Regions from separate parts of the Effusibacillus pohliae DSM 22757 genome, predicted to be linked through region 3. Evidence: riboswitches for the same ligand, from Rfam matches in the RefSeq annotation. Region 3 holds a riboswitch; each other region holds the start of a gene.
The links. A riboswitch is a leader RNA that binds a small molecule or an ion and turns the genes downstream of it on or off. The one in region 3 is predicted to bind S-adenosylmethionine.
Positions count from the first base shown of each region.

Region 1 (7,087 bases), on a different contig from region 3:
TCGGCTGGATCTTCCAGTTTGTCGGCCATTACTTTGAAGGCAATCCGCCGTCATTCCTGAAAAATCCCATTTTTCTGCTGGTCGGCCCGTGGTGGATCGTCAAACGGTTCTGGGGATTTGTGACCGGGAAACCTTTAAAGTGACACAGCTGTTGTCGATTGCAGGAGGCATGCTCAAATGGGCATGCCACTTTGTTTTTCAGGAAATACTACCCATCAGCCAGCTGCCGGCTGTGTTATGGGGCGGTATCCCACACCGAAAGGGGGCGATTGGGCCGCGTGGTGACAGCCGGGAAGGAGGATGCAGATGCGCAAAGCGGAAAAATTGGCCGGGCTGCCTCCCTACATTTTTGCCCAACTGGATGAGAAAGTGTATCAAATGCGGGAAGCCGGCAAAACGGACATCGTCGATTTCGGCAAGGCGGATCCCGATCATCCGACACCGGCGGAAGTGGTGAAACGGCTGCAGGAAACGGCCGCCGATCCGGAAAACCACCATTATCCGGCGTTTCGTGGGTCGCTGTTTTTTCGGGAGAAAATCGCCGCCTGGTACAAGGAACGGTTCGGCGTCGAGGTCGATCCGGAAAAAGAGGTGCTCGCCCTGATCGGTTCGAAAGAAGGGCTGTTTCACATTTCGCTGGCCTACATTTCGCAGGGGGATGTCGGGCTGGTGCCCGATCCGGCGTTTCCGGCCTACAACGACGGGGTGTTTTTTGCCGGCGGCCAGGTGTACCGCATGCCGCTGACGAAAGAAAATCGGTTTCTGCCGGATCTCGGCGCGATTCCGGCGGAGATCCGGAAACGGGCGAAATTGCTGTTTCTCAATTACCCGAACAACCCGACCGGCGCGTTGGCATCCGCCGATTTTATCGAACATACGATCCGGTTTGCGCGGGAGAATCAGGTGATCGTCTGCTACGACAACGCCTATTGCGAGATTACATACGAGGGGGTACGTGCCCGCAGTTTCCTGGAATATGAGGGTGCGAAACAGGTCGGCGTGGAATTTTTCACGTTTTCGAAAGCGTTCAATATGGCGGGCTGGCGGCTGGGGGCTGCCGTCGGGAACGCGGAAGCGATCCAGTCGCTTTTGGTGGTACAAAGTCACATCAACTCGGGCGTGTTCGCGCCGATTCAGTTTGCTGGCGCAACGGCGCTCACCGACGTGTGGCACAGCCGGTTCGGCGACGAGATGCGGCGGGAGTACCAGCGGCGGCGGGATTACGCGATCGGCAAGTTCCAACAGATCAACTGGGATGTTCACAAACCGCAAGGCGCCGTCTATCTTTGGGTGCCGGTTCCCGGCGGAATGACGTCGCTTGAGTTTGCCAACCGGCTGCTGGACGAGTATTCGGTGGTGGTGGCACCCGGTACCGCGTTTGGCGAGACGGGTGAGGGGTACGTGCGGGTGTCGTTGACCACCGCCTACGAAAATGTGGTCAAGGGAATCGATCGGTTGTGCGAGGCGATCTGGAAGTGGGCCTGAGCGGGCCAGTCGGGCGGCGGTCTGGTTGGGCGGCGGCCCGGTCGATTTTGCGGCATGGGAGGTGAACGGTTGATGCATTCGTTTTGGGGGTTCATCGATACGATCCGGATGGAGATTTGGCTGGCGCTGATTTTTGTATTTCATCTGCTGCTGTATCTGGCGTTGCGCACGCCGCGCGGGGTTCTCGTCGCCTTGCTGGCGACCGCGGTTTACGGCGTGTTGATCGCCATACTGAAAGCGATCGCGAAACGGAAACGGCAGGAGATGTGACTGCCACCCGAATTGCCGGGTGGTTCTTTTTTGTTTTGTGGTACAATCATTCTCGTAGCAAAAATAAGTTGAGTGGAGAACGGAGGAATGATGGTTGAAACGGTGGATTTTGCTGATCGGCGACCTGCTGATGCTGATTCTGTTTGCGTTTATCGGGCAATCGGAACACAAGACGTTCACCACGCTGGGCGGAACGCTGAAAACGGCCGCTCCGTTTATGATCGCGTGGGGTGTGGTTGCTCTCATTTTTGGTCTGTACAACATGCGTCATTACGAAACGTTTGCGGCGATGTTCAAACGGACATTGCCCGTTTGGGCAATCGCCATCCCGGCCGGTTTGGCGCTGCGGGCACTCTTTTTGGGAAAGGGGATTAAGGTGCCGTTTCTTGTAGTGGCAATGATCTCGACGTTTGTGCTGCTGTTTGTCTGGCGGTTCCTGTTCACCTGGCTGGCAAGGTGGCTGAACACGTAATTTGTAGGAGAAAAGGCTTGCCTGTGTGGGTACCCAAAATTCGTAGTGTTGTACTCCATGTTGCCGAGCGCATGGATCGACCAGTCTCGAATGCGCCGCCTGATGGCGTGTTCGAGACCCGCTTGCCTGCCTCAGCGGAGGACTGCAAGAGTACGGTAAAGCGTATTATTATGTAAGTGGGTGCGATCTGCCATGTTAAAAGGTGGATTGCCTACCGTCCGGTCGGAAGATGGTGCCGGAAGTAGGACGAAGGATCGTAGACTGTAAACCAATAGGCGCAAGAGGAGAGGGGAGAGCGAAATGTACGAGACCGTTTTGTTTGAGAAAGCGAATCAATTGGCGACTGTCACACTCAACCGGCCAGAAGTGTTCAATGCGTTCAATCTGCAGATGCATGAAGAACTGTTTGACGCGCTCAACCGCGCGGCGGAGGACGCGGACGTACGTTGTATCCTGCTTCGCGGCAACGGGCCAGGATTCAGTTCGGGAGCGGATCTGAAAAGCGTCAGCGCGGAAGATGTGGCTTCGCTCGACCACGGGGCTTATCTGCAGCGGACGTACAACCGGTTGCTGCTTCGGATGGCGGAGCTCGAAAAGCCGATTGTCGGCGCTTTGCACGGCCCCGTGTTCGGTGCGGGACTCGGAGTGGCGCTGGCTTGCGATTTGCGGATCACAGCGGCAAGCACCACGTTTTCCATGGCGTTTGTAAAAATCGGTCTGATGCCGGACGCGGGCAGCCATTTCTTCCTGCCGCGGATCGTCGGGCTCAGCCGCGCCATGGAATTGGCGATGTTCGGCGATTCGATCGGCGCCGAGGAGGCGCTGCGGATCGGGCTGGTTAACCGGGTGGTGGCGGACAGCGAGTTTGCCGGGGAAACGCAACGGTATGCGGAGCGGCTGGCCCAATCTCCGACGACGGCACTCGGGCTGATCAAACGGACGATGTACAAGAGCTTCGAAAACGATCTGGCGACGATGCTGGAAGCGGAGGCGGCCGGGCAGACGATCTGCGGCAAGACGGCCGATCACCGGGAAGGCGTCACCGCGTTTTTCGAGAAGCGGAAACCGAATTTTGTCGGAAAATAGGAACATGGTCACTGGCATGCCGGGCGGCATGCCTCTTTTTGATGGCAATACCGGCCAGCAGGAGGGGGAATCGCACGCGCGATGGCGATGGAACCGGCCGTGTTGCTGTTTGACGAGCTGACCTCCGCCCTCGACCCGGAGTTGGTGGGCGAAGTCCTGAAAGTGATGAAAGAGCTGGCGCAGGAAGGGATGACGATGGTGGTCGTCGCCCACGAGATGAACTTCGCCCGTGAAGCGGCCGACAAGGTCGTGTTTATCGACCGGGGCGTGAATATGGACATACGAATTCACTTTCTACATACTATAACTTTTATTCCATCGTTCTTCCTCACAGAAAACGCCTTAGAGGAATCGCTGTGAATAAGTTTTTCTATAATTCATTGGGATTATATTAATAGTTTTTGTGTATTATATAGTTGAAAAACATAAAACATTCTGTATAATTGTTTTTGTAGATAGGATATCATAAGTAATGTGGATACGGGGTTATTGAAATTGAAAAAATGGTTCTTTCTCAAGCTATGAGAGCCGGTGATCACCCTTGACACAACCACCGGTTTCAGTGCAAACTAATAAAAAATCGAAAAACGATTTGTCATAACTTCTATCCAGAGTGGTGGAGGGATCTGGCCCGATGAAACCACAGCAACCGGTGTGCGCACACGGTGCTAATTCCAGCAGAACGCGTTCTGGAAGATAGGAGGAGCCAACTGTGAACGTTCAGCCCTCTCGGATCCGGAGAGGGCTTTTGATCATGGACGATCAACTCGGCGTTGCCTGCACGGATGCAGGCGCTTTTAGCCGAGTTTCCTTTTCAGGTGAGAACGATTGGGATTTGACGGGGAGAGGGGAACCGAACATGAGCAGCGAGACGGGAAAGGTGTCGCAACATCCGATATTGGAACAAATGAAGAAAAAAATCCTGATTCTCGACGGCGCGATGGGCACGATGATTCAGCAGGCCGGTCTGACGGCGGCCGATTTTGGCGGGGAAGCGTACGAGGGGTGCAACGAGTACCTGAACATCATGCGGCCGGATGTGATCCGCCGCATTCACGAGCAGTATCTGGATGCCGGGGCGGATATTATCGAGACCAACACGTTCGGTGCCACCCGGCTGGTGCTCGCCGAATACAACCTGGAGGAGCGGGCGGACGAGATCAACCGGGCGGCGGCAAGGCTGGCGGTGGAGGCGGCAAAAAAATACTCGACGCCGGAATGGCCCCGTTTCGTAGCTGGAGCGATGGGACCGACCACCAAGACGTTATCGGTGACGGGCGGCACGACGTTTGAAAAATTGGTGGAAAATTATTACCAACAGGCGAAAGCGCTGATTCAGGGCGGCGTCGATGTGCTGCTTTTGGAAACGGCACAGGACACGCTGAATGTGAAAGCTGGCGGCATCGGGATTCAAAAAGCGTTTGCGGAGCTGGGCGTCCGCTTGCCCCTGATGCTGTCCGGCACGATCGAACCGATGGGCACCACGTTGGCAGGCCAGAATATCGAATCGTTCTACATCTCGCTCGAACACCTGAAGCCGATTACCGTCGGGCTGAACTGCGCAACTGGGCCGGAATTCATGCGCGACCATTTGCGGACCCTGTCCGAACTGGCGCAGTGCGGGGTCAGTTGCTATCCGAATGCCGGGCTGCCGGATGAGAACGGCCATTACCACGAATCGCCGCAAGCGCTGGCGAAAAAAATGGCCGGTTTCGCTGAGCTCGGTTGGCTGAACATTGCGGGGGGCTGCTGCGGGACGACACCGGAGCATATCCGGGCGTTGGCGGAAGCGTTGAAGGACTACAAGCCGCGGCAACCGGCGTGCGGCCACCTGCCGGCTGTCTCTGGAATCGAAACCGTCTATCTGGAGGCGGACAACCGCCCGCTGTTGGTGGGGGAACGGACCAATGTCATCGGATCCAAGAAGTTCCGGACGTTGATCGCCAGCGGATTGTATGAGGACGCGGCGGAAATCGCCCGGGCCCAGGTAAAAAAAGGCGCGCATATCATCGACATCTGCCTGGCCGACCCGGACCGGGACGAGTACGGCGATATGGAAAAATTCCTGCCGTTTGTCGTCAAAAAAATAAAAGTGCCGTTGATGATCGATTCGACCGATGCGCGGGTGATCGAACTGGGATTGAAACATTCGCAAGGGAAGGCGATCATCAACTCGATCAACCTGGAGGACGGGGAAAAGCGGTTCGCGGAGGTGGCGCCGCTGATCAACCGGTACGGGGCGGCGGTGGTGGTCGGAACGATCGATGAGCAGGGGATGGCGGTGACGCGCGAGCGAAAGCTGGAAATCGCCAAACGATCCTACGATCTGTTGGTCCACAAATATGGCGTCCATCCGCAAGACATTATTTTTGATCCGCTTGTGTTTCCGGTCGGCACGGGCGATGAACAGTATATCGGAGCGGCCCCGGAAACGGTGGAGGGCATCCGCCTAATCAAGCGGGAACTGCCGGAGTGTGCGACGATCCTTGGGATCTCCAACGTATCGTTCGGGTTGCCGCCAGCCGGTCGCGAAGTGCTGAACGCGGTGTTTCTCTATCACTGTACGAAAGCGGGTCTCGACTATGCAATTGTGAACACGGAAAAGCTGGAGCGCTATGCGTCGATTCCGGAAGAGGAGCGGCGGCTGGCGGAAGAGCTGCTGTTCCATACGAATGACGAGACTCTTGCCCGATTCACCGCTTTTTACCGGGAGAAAAAGACGGCCCAGGTGAAGGAAGTGTCCAGCCTCAGCCTGGAAGAACGGTTGGCGAACTATGTGGTGGAAGGCAGCAAGGACGGCCTGATTGACGATCTGAACGAGGCGCTGACCCGGTATGCGCCGCTTGAGATCATCAACGGCCCGCTGATGAAAGGGATGGAGGAAGTTGGCAGGCTGTTCAACGACAACCAGTTGATCGTCGCGGAAGTGCTGCAGAGTGCGGAAGTGATGAAAGCGGCGGTCGCCTATCTGGAACCGTTCATGGAGCGGGCGGAGGCGGCCGTCAAAGGGAAGATTTTGCTCGCGACCGTCAAGGGAGACGTGCATGACATCGGCAAAAATCTGGTCGAGATCATCCTGTCGAACAACGGCTATCAGGTGATCAACCTGGGGATTAAGGTACCGCCTGAACAGTTGATCGAGGCCTATCGCAAGGAGAAGCCGGATGCGATCGGCCTGTCCGGGCTGTTGGTCAAATCGGCGCAGCAGATGGTAACGACCGCCCAGGACCTGCGGGCAGCGGGCATTGATGTGCCGATTCTGGTCGGCGGCGCCGCTCTCACCCGTAAGTTCACGCACACGCGGATCGCGCCGGAGTACAACGGGCTGGTTCTGTACGCGAAAGATGCGATGGACGGGCTGGAACTGGCCAACCGGTTAAGCGATGAAGAGCAGCGGAAAGCGTTGATTCAGGAGTTGCGGGACATCCAACAATCGTATGTGATGGAAGCGGGCAAAGGCGGGACGGACGGCCGGGCGGAAGCAGCGCCGGCGGCCGGGCGGTCGAATGTCAACCGGGACGCACCGGTGTTTGTCCCGCCCGATTTTGAACGGCATGTGCTGCGCGATTACCCGATCTCGTTCCTGCAGCCGTATTTGAACCTGCGGATGCTGTTGGGAAAGCACCTGGGCGTGAAAGGAAACGTCGAGCAGTTGCTAGCGGAAGGGGATCCGAAAGCGGCCGAATTGATGGGCGTGATCGACCGGCTGATGCGGGAAGCGAAGGAGCAGGGAATCATCCGGGCACACGGAATGTACCGGTTTTTTCCGGCGCA
Region 1 is NZ_AQXL01000113.1:45,317-52,403, reverse strand. It holds gene C230_RS0107225 (Mpo1-like protein) at 1-143, shown strand, start outside; gene C230_RS0107220 (aminotransferase class I/II-fold pyridoxal phosphate-dependent enzyme) at 307-1,485, shown strand; gene C230_RS0107215 (hypothetical protein) at 1,558-1,755, shown strand; gene C230_RS19725 (DUF3054 domain-containing protein) at 1,850-2,227, shown strand; gene C230_RS0107205 (enoyl-CoA hydratase/isomerase family protein) at 2,528-3,313, shown strand; partial or broken gene C230_RS0107200 (ectoine/hydroxyectoine ABC transporter ATP-binding protein EhuA) at 3,380-3,583, shown strand; SAM riboswitch class I at 3,915-4,016, shown strand; gene metH (methionine synthase) at 4,173-7,087, shown strand, end outside.
Region 1: linked by a shared signal. The riboswitch ahead of metH (methionine synthase) and the one ahead of C230_RS0103365 (methionine ABC transporter ATP-binding protein) in region 3 are both predicted to bind S-adenosylmethionine.

Region 2 (7,087 bases), on a different contig from region 3:
GACACAATCACCCCGCCGGCGTTGCCCAATACGTCGGGCACGAGCAGCACGCCGCGCTCTGTTAGGATTTTCGTCGCTTCGATCGTCGTCGGTCCGTTCGCCGCTTCGACCACGATTTTCGCTTTAATATTATGCGCGTTTTTCGACGTGATCTGGTTCTCGATCGCCGCCGGCACCAGGATGTCGCAATCCAGTTCCAGCAGCTCCTGGTTGCTGATGGTGTTTTTGAAGAGTTTCGTCACCGTGCCAAACGAATCGCGGCGGTCCAACAGGTAATCGATATCGAGGCCGTTCGGATCGTACAATCCGCCGTACGCGTCAGAAATGCCGACCACTTTCGCTCCCGCGTCATGCATGAATTTTGCGAGATAACCGCCGGCGTTGCCAAAGCCCTGAACCACCACCCGCGCATCTTTCAAATCGATCCCTTTTACTTTCGCCGCTTCCTGGATCGCGATCGTCACACCGCGGGCGGTCGCCGCGTCACGGCCCAGCGATCCGCCGAGTACGAGCGGTTTGCCGGTGATGAAACCGGGCGAATCAAACTCCCGGATACGCGAATACTCGTCCATCATCCAGGCCATAATCTGGGAGTTGGTGAACACATCGGGCGCCGGGATATCTTTCGTCGGTCCGACGATTTGCGAAATCGCCCGCACATAGCCGCGGCTCAATCGTTCCAGTTCGCGGAACGACATCTCGCGCGGATCGCAAACAATGCCGCCTTTGCCGCCGCCGTATGGCAATTGGGCGATGCCGCACTTCAGGCTCATCCAGATGGCAAGCGCCTTCACTTCATCTTCCGTCACATCCGGATGAAACCGGATGCCCCCCTTGGTCGGCCCAACCGCATCATTATGCTGTGCGCGATAACCAGTGAACACCCGAACGCTTCCGTCATCCATCCTGACAGGAATGCGGACCGTCAACACTCGCAACGGTTCTTTCAGAAGCTCGTACATCTCATCCCCATACCCCAATTTGTTGAGCGCTTCCTTGATCACCAACTGGGTCTGGGCGAGTACGTTTAACGTTTCTTCCTGCTTCTGTGTGTTTCCCTGATTGCTCATGCTTTGACCACCTTTGTGAACAACATCGAAATAAAGACATGCAAATATAAGTATAACGCGATACTTTCTATTAGGAAAGCATGTCTACGAATATTTTTATTGGTTCAAAGCTGGATCGGGTATTTCCACATCGTCCGGATTGTCCTGTTCCACCAACGTCTGCGGATCTCCTTGCGCGCCGCTCGGCACCTTGCCGGCAAAATCGTCCGGACTGTCCGCCATGATGAACGATTTGGCAGATGCGGGAGTCTGTTTTTCCATTGTTTTTCCGCTCCTTCAGAATCAAGATTGCAAGTTCCGCGTCACCCGCTTTTATTTATAATCCCATAAGAGCCTGTTCAATATCCCCGATCAGGTCTTCCGCGCTCTCGAGCCCCACCGACAGACGCAGCAAGCCGTCGCTGATCCCCCTGCGGATCCGTTCCTCTCGCGGCATCGCCGCGTGCGACATGGTCGCCGGATAGGACAAAATACTTTCCACCGCCCCCAGGCTGACAGCAAACAATGGCAACTGCAGCCGCTTGACAAACCGCCGCACCTGTTCGGCGTCCGCCAGTTCAAACGACAGCACCGCGCCGGGCCCGTCCGCCTGCCGGAGATGAATCTCCCGGCCCGGATGCGATTCGAGCCCCGGGTAATACACCCGTTTGATCTTCGGGTGCCGCTCCAGATAACGAGCAATCCGCAGCGCCGTTTCCTCACTTTGTTTCATCCGCACCGCCAGCGTTTTGATGCCCCGCATCAGCAACCAACAGTCCTGCGGCCCCAGCACCGCGCCGAACCCGTTTTGGATCTGGTATATTTCTTTTGCCAACGATTCATCCCGCACCGTCACCAGCCCCGCCACCACATCAGAATGACCGCCCAAAAATTTGGTTCCCGAGTGAACCACCACATCGATCCCCAGCTCATGCGGCCGCTGCAAGCCGGGTGACATAAAGGTGTTGTCGACAATCGTCAGCACCCCGTTTGCTTTCGCGATGTCGGCCGCTTTTTGCAGATCGATGATTTTCAGCGTTGGGTTAGAAGGTGTTTCCAGCATCATCGCTTTCGTGTTCGGTCGGATCGCCGCCGCCAATTTTTCCGGGTTGGCGGCGTCGACAAACGTCGTCTCAATCCCAAAGCGGGAAAAAACTCTCGTCAACGCCCGAAACGTTCCCCCGTAAATGTCTTCGCACGCCACAACATGCGAGCCGGCGGACAGTGTGAGCAGGACGCTCGTAATCGCCGCCATGCCGGAAGCAAACGCAAGTCCGTAGTTCGCCCCTTCCAACTGGGCAATCACATGCTCAAGTGCTTTCCGGGTGGGGTTGCCGGAGCGGGAATAATCGAACTCCTGCTGCTGGTTCCAATCGGCCTGGTGAAACGTCGAAGCCTGGTAAATCGGAAAGCTGGCGGCGCCGGTGCGCGGGTCCAGTTCCGCCCCCGTATGCAGCACGCGCGTTTCAAATTTCACCTGACGGACACCTCGGATCTCGCTGCCTCCAACGCTTGCTCCAGGTCTGCGATAATGTCCTGATAGTGTTCGATGCCGACCGATAAGCGCAGGAGCCTATCCGTAACGCCGTACGCCTCCCGCACTTCCTTCGGGATGTCAAAATGGGTCTGTCTCGCCGGATAGGTGATCAACGATTCGACGCCGCCAAGGCTTTCGGCGAACGAAATCAGTTTCACACTGCCGAGGATCGGTTCCACCATGCTTTCATCCGCCACTTCGAACGACAGCATGCCGCCGTAGCCGGACGACTGCTTTTCATGCATGTGCTTGCCCGGATGGTGCGGCAGACCAGGGTAATAGACTTTTGTCACCTGCGGGTGTCGTGACAGCCATTCCGCCACAAGCAGCGCGTTTTCCTGATGTTTTTCCATTCGCAGCGCCAACGTCTTCAGGCCGCGGATCATCAGCCAGCAATCCTGGGGTCCGAGAACAGCCCCGATCGAATTTTGCAAAAAAAACAGTTTTTCGCCCAATTGCTCGTCCTTCACCGCAAGCAGGCCGCATAGCACGTCGTTATGGCCGCCCAGATACTTGGTGCCGGAATGCAGCACCACATCGGCCCCCAAATCCAACGGTCGTTGAAAATAGGGCGACATAAACGTGTTATCGACGATGGTCAGCGCGCCGCGCCGTTTGGCGATCGCAGCGCAACCTGCGATATCGGTGATTTTCATCGTCGGGTTGGTCGGGGTTTCAACAAACAGCGCCTTGGTGTTCGGTTGAACCGCCGCTTCCACCGCAGCCAGATCGCCGGTATCCACGTAGGTCGTTTCGATCCCTTTCCGACGCAAAATCTGTTCCAGCAAGCGATAGGTACCGCCGTACAAATCGTTGGAAGCGACCAGGTGATCGCCTGGCTCGAACAGTTCCACTAGACAGGCGATCGCAGCCATGCCGGAAGCGAACGCAAACCCCCGCACCCCATTTTCCAGATCGGCGATCGTATCTTCCAGCACTTTGCGAGTCGGATTGAGAGTCCGGGTATAGTCAAACCCCGTGCTCTGTCCGAGCGCCGGATGGGCGAATGTAGTCGAGTGATGAATCGGCACAGACACAGCTCCCGTCACCGGATCCTTGCGGTTTCCCGCTTGTGCCAACCGTGTTTCGATCCGCATGTCCATTCCTCCTCTTCATGGAAAAAGGTCTTTCCCCCCAAGAGAAAGACCTGGTATTGCCACGCTGTCCTCCTCTTATCTTTCAGGATCGCTCCTGCAGGAATTAGCACCACAAATCATACCTGAAACGCGCGAATCACGTTTCCGGATCGATTCAGGTTGCCGGGCTTCATCGGGCCAGTCCCTCCACCAACTCTGGATAAGAGTCAATCGATTTTGTTCTTTTGATACAATTTACAATCTTCAAGGCGGTTTCGTCAAGGGGTGTTCGTTAAAGCCTGGCAGTCGTGGCGAGTCAATAACTTCCTGCATCAGCCCCGATACGGCGCGACACACTAGGTTTACAACGAGGAAAGGACTGAACAGAATGGCGCAAACGGCATCCGACAGGTCCAAAGTTTCGTTGCTGTCTCTGATTGCCCTGGGAAGCGTTCCGCTCATCATGGTCCTGGGTAATTCGATGCTGATTCCGATTCTGCCAACGATGCAGGAGCAGCTTCAGATCACCAAATTTCAGGCGAGTTTGGTGATCACTCTGTTCTCCGTGCCCGCCGGCATCATCATCCCGTTGGCCGGTTTTTTGTCGGACCGCTACAACCGGAAACTCGTGATCATCCCGGCGCTTATCTTATACGCGTTAGGCGGATTGCTAGCGGGAATCGCCGTGCTCTTGTTTGCCAAACCGTTTGCCGTGATCATGACAGGTCGCGTGCTGCAAGGAATCGGGGCCGCCGGGACTGCTCCAATCGCGATGGCTTTGGCAGGCGATATTTTCCAGGGAGCGGCCCGCAGCAAAGCGCTTGGCATCATCGAAGCATCGAACGGGCTGGGAAAAGTCCTGAGTCCCATACTCGGCGTGCTGCTCTCGATGATCACCTGGTTTGCGGTTTTTTTTGCGTTTCCGCTGTTGTGCGTGCCCGCTGCTTTGGCGATCTGGTTTTTTATCAAGGAACCAAAAAAGGACAAAGCCGCGCAAAAAGTAACCCACTACCTGCGCGCGCTGAAGGTTATTTTCAAACGGGAATGGAAATGGCTTCTGACCGCTTACTTTGCAGGCGCCAGCGCACTTTTCATTTTGTTTGGCGTATTGTTTTATCTGTCGCATCTTTTGGAAGACAAATATGCGATCGACGGTCTGCTGAAAGGCGCCATTCTGGCGGTTCCCTTGCTCGCCATGTCGTCGACGTCCTATATCACGGGAGCAAACATCAAAAAGCAAAAAAGGTTGATGAAAACGCTGATTGTGACTGGCATGCTGCTGATTGCGATCCCGCTCGGGTTGGCTTCCTTTGTTACAAACGCGTACGTCTTGCTGGGATTGCTGGTGATGAGCGGTATCGGCACGGGACTCGTGCTGCCCTGCCTGAATATGCTGATCACCTCAGCCGTCAGTATGGAAGAACGCGGGATCGTCACATCTTTTTACGGCTCCGTCAGATTCCTGGGAGTGGCGATCGGGCCACCCGTCTTCACCTGGTTGATGGACCTGTCCCGCTTGGTTATGTTCTTGTCGGTGGCCGGGCTCGCCTTTTTGTCCGCCGCGCTGGCGATGTGGCTGATTCGCGTCCCAGCGGAGAAGCCCGAATCCCCACCCGCCCCCAATTCGATCGCCTCCGAATCCCTGCGGAAGTTGTTGGCAAAACGAAAAGCACGGGCGTAACACCAGCTCCCGTTTTTCGCATACGATAATGGAGCCCACAGGTTGTAAACGCCAGGAGGTGACAAACCCCGACGGGGATTCCCTGCACAGCACAGAACAGCAAAGAAAGGGGTTTTGGGAGATGAACGATTTTTTGCCACAAAAACCGTGGGACACAGTCCTGCGTGATCCACTACCGGGCCGCAACCTGAAACCGCGTACTTGCGGTCTCAGCATGGTGATCGATAAGGGGCTGGGAATCCGGGAAACGTTGGACCTGGCAGAATTGGCAGCCCCTTACATCGATTTCTTGAAATTGGGTTTTGGCACATCGATGCTCTATTCGAAATCGCTGCTGCAAAACAAAATCAATATTTTGCGGGAACATGACATTCATGTCTACCCGGGCGGAACCTTACTGGAGACGGCCGTGCTGCAAGGTTGTTGGAAGGACTTCATGCGCACTTCAAAAAAACTGGGATTCACCGCGATCGAAGTTTCCGACGGCACGGTCACGATCGATCTCGAACTGCGCCGGCAATTGATCCAGGAAGCGAAACATATCGGATTTCTCGTTTTGAGCGAAGTAGGGAAAAAAGAATCGGGCGTCCACCTGCCTATCGAAAAACAGTTGGAACTGATCCGGCACGATCTGGACTGCGGTGTTTTCAAAGTGATTATTGAGGGACGGGAATCCGGAAAGGATGTAGGCATCTACGAAGCGAGCGGGGCGATCCGCAAAGACGATGTCGACCGCCTGCTGGAACAGCTGACCTCGGCCGACTGCATTATCTGGGAAGCCCCCTTGAAATCGCAGCAAGAAGCGCTGATCGCTCAATTTGGCCCGAATGTGAATCTCGGCAATCTGTTTCCGCACGACATTATAACGGTCGAGTCGTTGCGCCGAGGGCTGCGCAGCGATACGCTGCGTCTGGCGATGTGCAGGAACCGATTGCCGGACGATGATTCGTTATTGCCGGCGACCGCCCGATTTTGATTCGCATATCCCCGTTCCCCTGTCCATATATTTGTATGGACGGAACAAGGGGTGGGCGTATGGCCGGAGACATGATACTCGTCATGCTGATCATTGTGGGCATCATCGGTCGGGCCAGCATTTTGGCCACCGCTGCCAGCGTTTTGCTGATTTTGAAACTGTCGAATCTGCAGCGGTTCTTCCCGACGCTGGAACGGCGCGGGCTGGAAATCGGTTTGTTGTTCCTGATGATTTCCGTGCTGGTGCCGCTCGTCAACGGCAAAATCCAATCGAAAGACTTGTGGGGAACCTTTTTCACCGTATCGGGACTGTTCGCCGTCATCGGCGGTGTGCTGGCCACCTACCTGAACGGGCAGGGACTCAACATGCTGCGACTGGAACCGCAATTGATGCTGGGGCTGGTGATCGGGTCGATCATCGGCATCGTGTTTTTCAAGGGGATCCCCGTCGGCCCCTTGATGGCGGCCGCGATCACCGCCTTGTTGATGAAAATGTATCTGTGGCTCCGCTAGAGCCTGAACAAAAAAAGAGACGGGGCTCCGTCTCCTTAGTTCACAAAATATTGATTGAGCGTTAAAAAGGCGGTGTCTTGGATGATGAGTTTTCCGTATTCGTCCAGAACCGCTTTTGTCACGTTGGACAGTGTTCCATACTCGTGCAGAATCGACCACAAAGCGTCGACTTCCTCCTGCTCCATCTCCGCTTCGTCGATGTAGAGGAAATAACGCCCTTTGTAATGATACAGCGAGGCGTTCAAATCGAACGACG
Region 2 is NZ_AQXL01000098.1:5,080-12,166, reverse strand. It holds gene C230_RS0104025 (Glu/Leu/Phe/Val family dehydrogenase) at 1-1,070, opposite strand, end outside; gene C230_RS22345 (hypothetical protein) at 1,167-1,331, opposite strand; gene C230_RS0104015 (trans-sulfuration enzyme family protein) at 1,387-2,526, opposite strand; gene C230_RS0104010 (trans-sulfuration enzyme family protein) at 2,523-3,683, opposite strand; SAM riboswitch class I at 3,756-3,889, opposite strand; gene C230_RS19395 (MFS transporter) at 4,051-5,343, shown strand; gene comA (phosphosulfolactate synthase) at 5,465-6,319, shown strand; gene C230_RS0103995 (DUF441 domain-containing protein) at 6,379-6,831, shown strand; gene C230_RS0103990 (adaptor protein MecA) at 6,867-7,087, opposite strand, start outside.
Region 2: linked by a shared signal. The riboswitch ahead of C230_RS0104010 (trans-sulfuration enzyme family protein) and the one ahead of C230_RS0103365 (methionine ABC transporter ATP-binding protein) in region 3 are both predicted to bind S-adenosylmethionine.

Region 3 (7,087 bases):
GGCGTGATCGAGACGACCTTCCGGGAAGAAACGGAAACTGATCTGTTCGGCGAACAGGCAGTCCTTTGCGGCGGCGTCAGCGCCCTTGTCAAGGCAGGGTTTGAAACGCTGGTGGAAGCGGGCTACCGGCCGGAGATTGCGTATTTTGAATGTCTGCACGAGCTGAAGTTGATCGTGGACCTGATGTATGAGGGCGGGCTGTCCCGCATGCGTTACTCGATTTCCGACACGGCCGAGTTTGGCGATTACGTCACCGGGCCGCGGATCGTGACGGAGGAGACGAAGCGGGAGATGCGGAAAGTGCTGGAAGAGATTCAGCGCGGGGAATTCGCGAAAAAATGGATCCTCGAAAATCAGGCTGGGCGTCCGTCGTACAATGCGATCAAGCGGCAGGAAGCGGAACATCCGATCGAACAGGTCGGTGCCCAGCTGCGCGAAATGATGAGCTGGATCCAGAAATAGGAGCCGGCAGGCGGCAACAGACCCCTGGCGAGGGACACAAAACGGGTACACGAAAAATGGGAGGGAGAGTATATGCGCACGATTGAGGTATTTGACACCACGCTGCGGGACGGGGAACAGTCCCCTGGCGTCAGCCTGACGCAAGAAGAAAAAATGGAGATTGCCCGGCAGCTTGCCCGACTGGGTGTCAACGTCATTGAGGCGGGATTTGCAGCTTCCTCCAAGGGAGATTTTGAATCCGTTCAGCGGATTGCGAACGAAATCCGGGGAGTCAGCGTTTGTTCGCTGTCGCGCGCGGTGCAAAACGACATCGAGCAAGCGTACGCAGCATTGAAAGGGGCGGAGCATCCACGCATCCACGTGTTTCTTGCGACCTCCCCGATTCACATGCAACACAAGCTGAAGATGACTCCGGAGCAAGTTTTGGAGCAGATTGACGCGGCCGTCCGGCTGGCCCGCAAATATTTTCCCGATGTCGAATTTTCGCCAGAAGATGCGGGCCGCAGCGAACTCGATTTTCTGGTGAAAGTGGCGGAAGTGGCGGCGAAGGCGGGAGCTACCGTGTTGAACATTCCCGATACGGTTGGCTACCTGACCCCGGAGGAATACGCCCACTTGTTCCGGTACGTTCGGGAACATGCGAAGGGGATTGAGAAGCTCAAATTGTCCGCCCATTGCCACGACGATCTCGGTTTGGCGACCGCCAACACATTGGCCGCCATCGCGGCGGGCGTCGATCAGATCGAGGGAACGATCAACGGGATCGGCGAACGGGCCGGTAACGTGGCGATCGAGGAAGTGGCGCTGGCGCTTGCTACCCGGCCGAATGTGTACCAGGCGGCGACCAGTCTAGATCTCTCGCAGATCGCCCGCACCAGCCGGCTGGTATCGAAGCTGACCGGCATGGTCGTCCAGCCGAACAAAGCGATCGTCGGAGCCAACGCATTCGCCCACGAATCGGGGATTCATCAGGACGGCATGTTAAAGGAAAAATCGACCTATGAAATCATCCGTCCGGAAACGGTCGGCATGGCGGACACCAAACTGGTACTTGGGAAACACTCGGGCCGCCACGCGTTCAAGGAGCACATCAAGTCGCTCGGCTACGAACTGGAAGGCGAAGCGTTGAATAACGTGTTCCGCAAGTTCAAAGATCTCTGCGACAAGAAAAAATACGTGACCGACGAAGATATCCTGTCCCTGCTGCTCGAATACGAAGTCGACTCTTCGCAGGTGGCCTATCGTTTGGAGTTTATGCACGTATCGTGCGGCACGCAAGGAGTTCCCACCGCGACGATCGGACTGCACGATGATGAAAAAGGGCTGCTGCAGGAAGCGGCGGTTGGCAACGGTGCGGTGGACGCGATCTATCGGGCGATCGACCGCATCACCGATGAGCCGGTCGAACTACTGCACTACCAGATCGATTCGGTGACGGGCGGCCAGGATGCGCTCGGCGAGGTGCGCGTCCAGGTTCGTCAGGGCGACATTGTGGCAAACGGCCGCGCCGTCTCGACCGACGTGCTGGAGGCGAGCGCCCGCGCCTACCTGGATGCGATCAACCGCATGATCATCAAGCGGATGGACACGCTCGGCAAAGAGTTCAGACGCCGGAAAGAGCAGGTGGATGTGCATGCCTAAGATCGCACTGCTGCCGGGAGACGGCATCGGCCCGGAAATCACCGCCGAGACCGTGAAAGTGCTGGAGACGGTCGGCCGCCACTTCTCCCGTAGCTTCGAGTTTGCAACATTTTCGATCGGCGGGGATGCGATCGACCGGTTTGGCGATCCGCTTCCTCCACAGACCCTGGAAGGCATCAGAGCGGCAGACGCCGTACTGCTGGCTGCCGTCGGAGGGCCGAAGTGGGATCACAACCCCGGTCATCTGCGCCCGGAAACGGGTCTGCTGCGGATGCGGAAGGAACTCGGTGTGTACGCGAATCTGCGGCCGGTTCGCGCGTTTGAACCGCTGCTGCACGCTTCCACTTTGAAACAAGAAGTGTTGCTTGGCGTCGACCTGCTGATTTTGCGGGAGCTGACCGGCGGTCTCTACTTCGGTGAGAAAAGCAGGAAACCGGCGGTCGGCGGCGAAGTGGCAACCGATACGCTCGTTTACACGACCGGCGAAATCGAGCGAATCGTCCGGATGGGGTTCGAAGTGGCGCGGACGAGAAGGAAACGGGTGCACTCGGTCGACAAGGCGAACGTCCTGGAATCGTCCCGCCTCTGGCGCGAGACAGTCGAGCGGATCGCCAAGGAGTATCCGGATGTCCAGTACGATCATATCCTAGTCGACACTTGCGCCATGCAGTTGATTCGCAATCCACGCCAATTCGATGTGATCGTGACGGAGAACATGTTCGGCGACATCCTGTCGGACGAAGCGGCCATGCTGACCGGTTCGATCGGTATGCTGCCGTCTGCCAGCCTGGGAGCGGGCGTCGCCCTGTATGAACCGATTCACGGGTCTGCCCCTGACATCGCGGGCAAGGGCGTCGCCAACCCGCTCGGCATGATTTTGTCCGCGGCACTGATGCTACGGCACTCATTCGGTTGGGAACAGGAAGCGACCGTGATCGAACAAGCGGTGGCAGAGGTGCTGGCGGAAGGGGTACGAACTGCCGATTTGGCAGGCCCCGCTGAACCGACCGTATCGACCTCCCGCATGGGAGACCTGATCGTCCAACGGATTAGTGCAAAAGTCCCGATCGTATAACATCCCAATGTTGTAACAGGCGTTTCCCTTTGCGGGAAACGCCTTTTTTCATCGACAGGGGATCGAACTTGACAAAATAGGACTCCAGCACCTAGAGGGCAAATCCCTGCTGATATAAATTAATAGCACTATTAGATCGAGTGAAACAGGGCAGGGTGTTCGGGGTAAAATGGGAGGAACGTCAAATCGCATGAAGCAGAGAGAATTTTTCCGCGTTCCGTTGACCGCTTTTTGTTCGCTGCGCCTGCGCAAACTGGGGAGCAAACTGTTGCCGATCGGGGAAGAGTTTGAAGTGGAAGTGCAAAACATATCCGGCGGCGGTCTTTGCTTTCTGTCGGACCGGGATTTGCCCGTCAGCGAAATGCTGATCTGGCAGTTTGCGATCGACGTGCCGGAACAAAAGATCAATGTCTACGGTCAGTTGGTCTGGAAGAAGCCGGAAGACAGTCTGCTGTTATACGGGGCGGAGTTTATTTTCTTTGAAGAAAAAGAACAGAAGAACCTGATTATGCAGATCAACCAGCTGCAAATTCGCCGCCGGAAAAAAGAAAAGTACATGACCGAATAAGGATTGCCTCCGTTTTCATACAATTAATTTTATTCCAATATATAATATAATTTTTTATCAAGATTTTTGATTGACTTTTTGATAGGAAGCGGATATAATCAGGTTTGAATTTTTTAATCTACAATTAAATAGACTGACAGGAAGATCTTCTTATCAAGAGAGGCGGAGGGAAAGGCCCAATGAAGCCCGGCAACCGGCTCATCAGGATGATGCGGATGAGCGACATGGTGCCAATTCCTTCAGGATATAACAAATCCTGGCAGATGAGAAGGGTAAGTCGTCTGGCAACCCCTTTTTCAATCTGTGAAAAAGGGGTTTTTTGTTGAGGCAAACGGAGGTGAGTACGGATGATTGAACTGCGCAATTTGCACAAGGAGTACCGGGTTGGCAAACATTCGGTTCCCGCCTTGCGCGGAATCGATTTGTCCATAGAAAAAGGTGAAATTTTTGGCGTCATCGGCCATTCCGGCGCCGGCAAGAGCACGCTGATCCGCTGCATCAACCTGCTGGAGCGGCCGACATCCGGCACAGTCACCGTCGATGGAGTCAATCTGACAGCGCTTGACGGACGCAGGCTGCAAGAGGAACGTCGGCAGATCGGGATGATTTTTCAGCATTTCAATCTGCTGTCGTCCGCCACGGTCGCGGACAATATCGTGTTTCCGTTGAAGCTGGCGAAGCGCACGCAGGCGGAGATCGACCGGAAAGTCGGCGAACTATTGGCGCTGGTCGGCCTTGAGGCGCATCGGGACAAGTATCCGGCGCAATTGTCGGGCGGCCAGAAACAGAGGGTCGGCATCGCCAGAGCACTGGCGAACGATCCGAAAGTGCTCTTGTGTGATGAAGCGACATCGGCGCTTGACCCGCAGACGACCAATTCGATCCTCACGTTGCTGCGGGACATCAACCGCCAATTCGGGATTACGATCGTGTTGATTACGCATGAAATGCATGTGGTTCGCTCGATCTGCGACCGGGTGGCGGTGATCGACGGCGGCCGGGTTGTTGAGGCAGGGCCGGTGGCTAACGTGTTTTTGAAACCGCACCACCCGACAACCCGCGAATTTGTTGAACAGGTGGTCGACTCGCTCGAACTGCAGCAGGTGATCGCCCGTGAAAAATCGGCCGGTCATCGCACGATCGTGCGGATTACATTCCTGGGCGAGCAGACGTATCAGCCGATTTTGTTCCGGACGATGCAGGAGGTCGGTGCATCGTTTAACATTCTGCAGGGCACGATTTCCCGCATGAAAGACACGCCCTACGGGCAGTTGGTTGTTGAACTGGAAGGCGGGCAGATGCAGGTTCAGCAGTCGATCGACCGGTTGCGCCAGCACGGGCTGAAAGTGGAGGTGATCTGAAATGGAATGGACATTTGAGAACGTCGACTGGGAAGAGATTTCGACGGCAACGCTCGACACGCTGACGATGCTGGGGCTGTCCACTTTGTTCACCGTGCTCATCGGGTTGCCGCTCGGCGTTCTGTTGTTTCTGACATCAAGGGGACAGCTACTGGAAAATCGGATTTTTTATTCGATCGTCTCGTTTGTCGTCAACATCCTGCGGTCGGTGCCGTTCATCATCCTGATGATCCTGTTGATCCCATTCACCAAACTGATCGTCGGCACATCGCTTGGCGTGCAGGGATCGATTCCGCCGCTCGTGATCGGCGCCGCCCCGTTTTTTGCAAGGTTAGTGGAGACATCGCTGCGCGAAGTGGACCGCGGCGTGATTGAGGCGGCCCAGTCGATGGGAGCTTCCAACTGGCAGATCATCTGGAACGTGTTGCTGCCTGAATCACGGCCTGGACTGATCGCGGGGATTACGATCACAACCGTCGCGCTCGTCTCCTATACCGCGATGTCGGGTGTAATCGGCGGCGGTGGACTCGGAGACCTGGCGATCCGCTACGGCTACCAACGGTTCCAGACCGATGTGATGCTGGTAACGGTCGCGGTTTTGCTGGTGTTGGTGCAGATTCTGCAGACAGCGGGAGACCGCCTGGTGCACCGTTTCAGCCGGAAATAGCAAGCGGTGGGCTGCTACAGGGCGGGAGCACCGATTGGTATAGATGAAGTAAGAATGGCAAACATCGAAAGGAGAAACCGGATATGAAAAAATGGCTCGTACCCGTATTGTCGCTTACACTTGCATTTTCGCTGGCCGGATGCGGCAAGAAGGAAACCGCGGCACCTGCTCCGGCAGCCGGCGGCGACAAGAAAGAAGTGACATTGAAGGTTGGCGCAACCGCCGTTCCGCATGCGGAAATTCTCGAATTTGTCAAACCGAAATTGAAAGAGCAAGGGGTCAACCTGGACATCAAGGTGTTCAACGATTATGTGCAGCCGAACGTTCAGGTGTTCGAAAAGCAACTGGACGCCAACTTTTTCCAGCACACGCCGTACCTGGATCAGTTCAACAAGGATCAAAAAATGAACCTGGTCAAAGTCACGAACGTCCACATTGAGCCATTCGGCGTCTACTCGAAGAAAATCAAGAAACTGGACGAGTTGAAAGACGGCGCGACGATCGCCATTCCGAACGATGCGACGAATGGCGGGCGGGCATTGGCGCTGCTCGAGAAAAACGGCATCATTAAATTGAAAGATGGCGTCGGCATCAAAGGGACTGTCAAGGACGTTGTCGAAAACCCGAAGCACGTGAAGTTTAAGGAACTGGAAGCCGCCATGCTGCCGCGGGCGCTGGGCGAAGTGGACCTGGCATGCATCAACACGAACTATGCGCTGGAGGCAAAACTGGTGCCGACCAAGGATGCTCTGGCGATCGAAGGGAAAGACTCGCCCTATGTGAACATTCTGGTGGCGCGCCCGGACAACAAGGATTCGGATGCCATCCAGAAGCTGGCGAAAGCGTTGAATACTCCGGAAGTCAAGAAGTTTATGGAAGACAAGTATCAAGGTGCTGTTGTTCCGGCGTTTTAACGAAACCATGTACCACCTGATCGGTTCAGGTGGTATTTTTTTTGATCTCTTCCGCCGTGAACCATTTGCCGTTGATGTCGACCCCGATCAGCCGCGGTTGCTTTAAATATTCAGGGTGGTGGTTGGCGATAAATTCTTTCGCCGTTTGCGGGGAGATTTCGTTTGGCGATTGGCCGATTTTGTTGCCCCGCACCGGATAGCCGTAAGGGATGCACACTTCATCTCCGTTGTCATCTAGGGTGACGAATTTGATAAACTGGATCATTCTGGAATATTACCTCCAACGGCGGTGACACAGCGCATGCCGTGCACTCCTCCCGCAAAGTGAATTCACTGACTACTGTATTGGCTGCGAGGGCGTTTGGTTGATTGTCCGCACATAAATGGGTAGCAGTGGAC
Region 3 is NZ_AQXL01000093.1:1,168-8,254, reverse strand. It holds gene C230_RS0103385 (ketol-acid reductoisomerase) at 1-462, shown strand, start outside; gene C230_RS0103380 (2-isopropylmalate synthase) at 535-2,103, shown strand; gene leuB (3-isopropylmalate dehydrogenase) at 2,096-3,178, shown strand; gene C230_RS0103370 (PilZ domain-containing protein) at 3,369-3,746, shown strand; SAM riboswitch class I at 3,894-4,016, shown strand; gene C230_RS0103365 (methionine ABC transporter ATP-binding protein) at 4,094-5,107, shown strand; gene C230_RS0103360 (methionine ABC transporter permease) at 5,109-5,774, shown strand; gene C230_RS0103355 (MetQ/NlpA family ABC transporter substrate-binding protein) at 5,858-6,688, shown strand; gene C230_RS0103350 (hypothetical protein) at 6,714-6,953, opposite strand.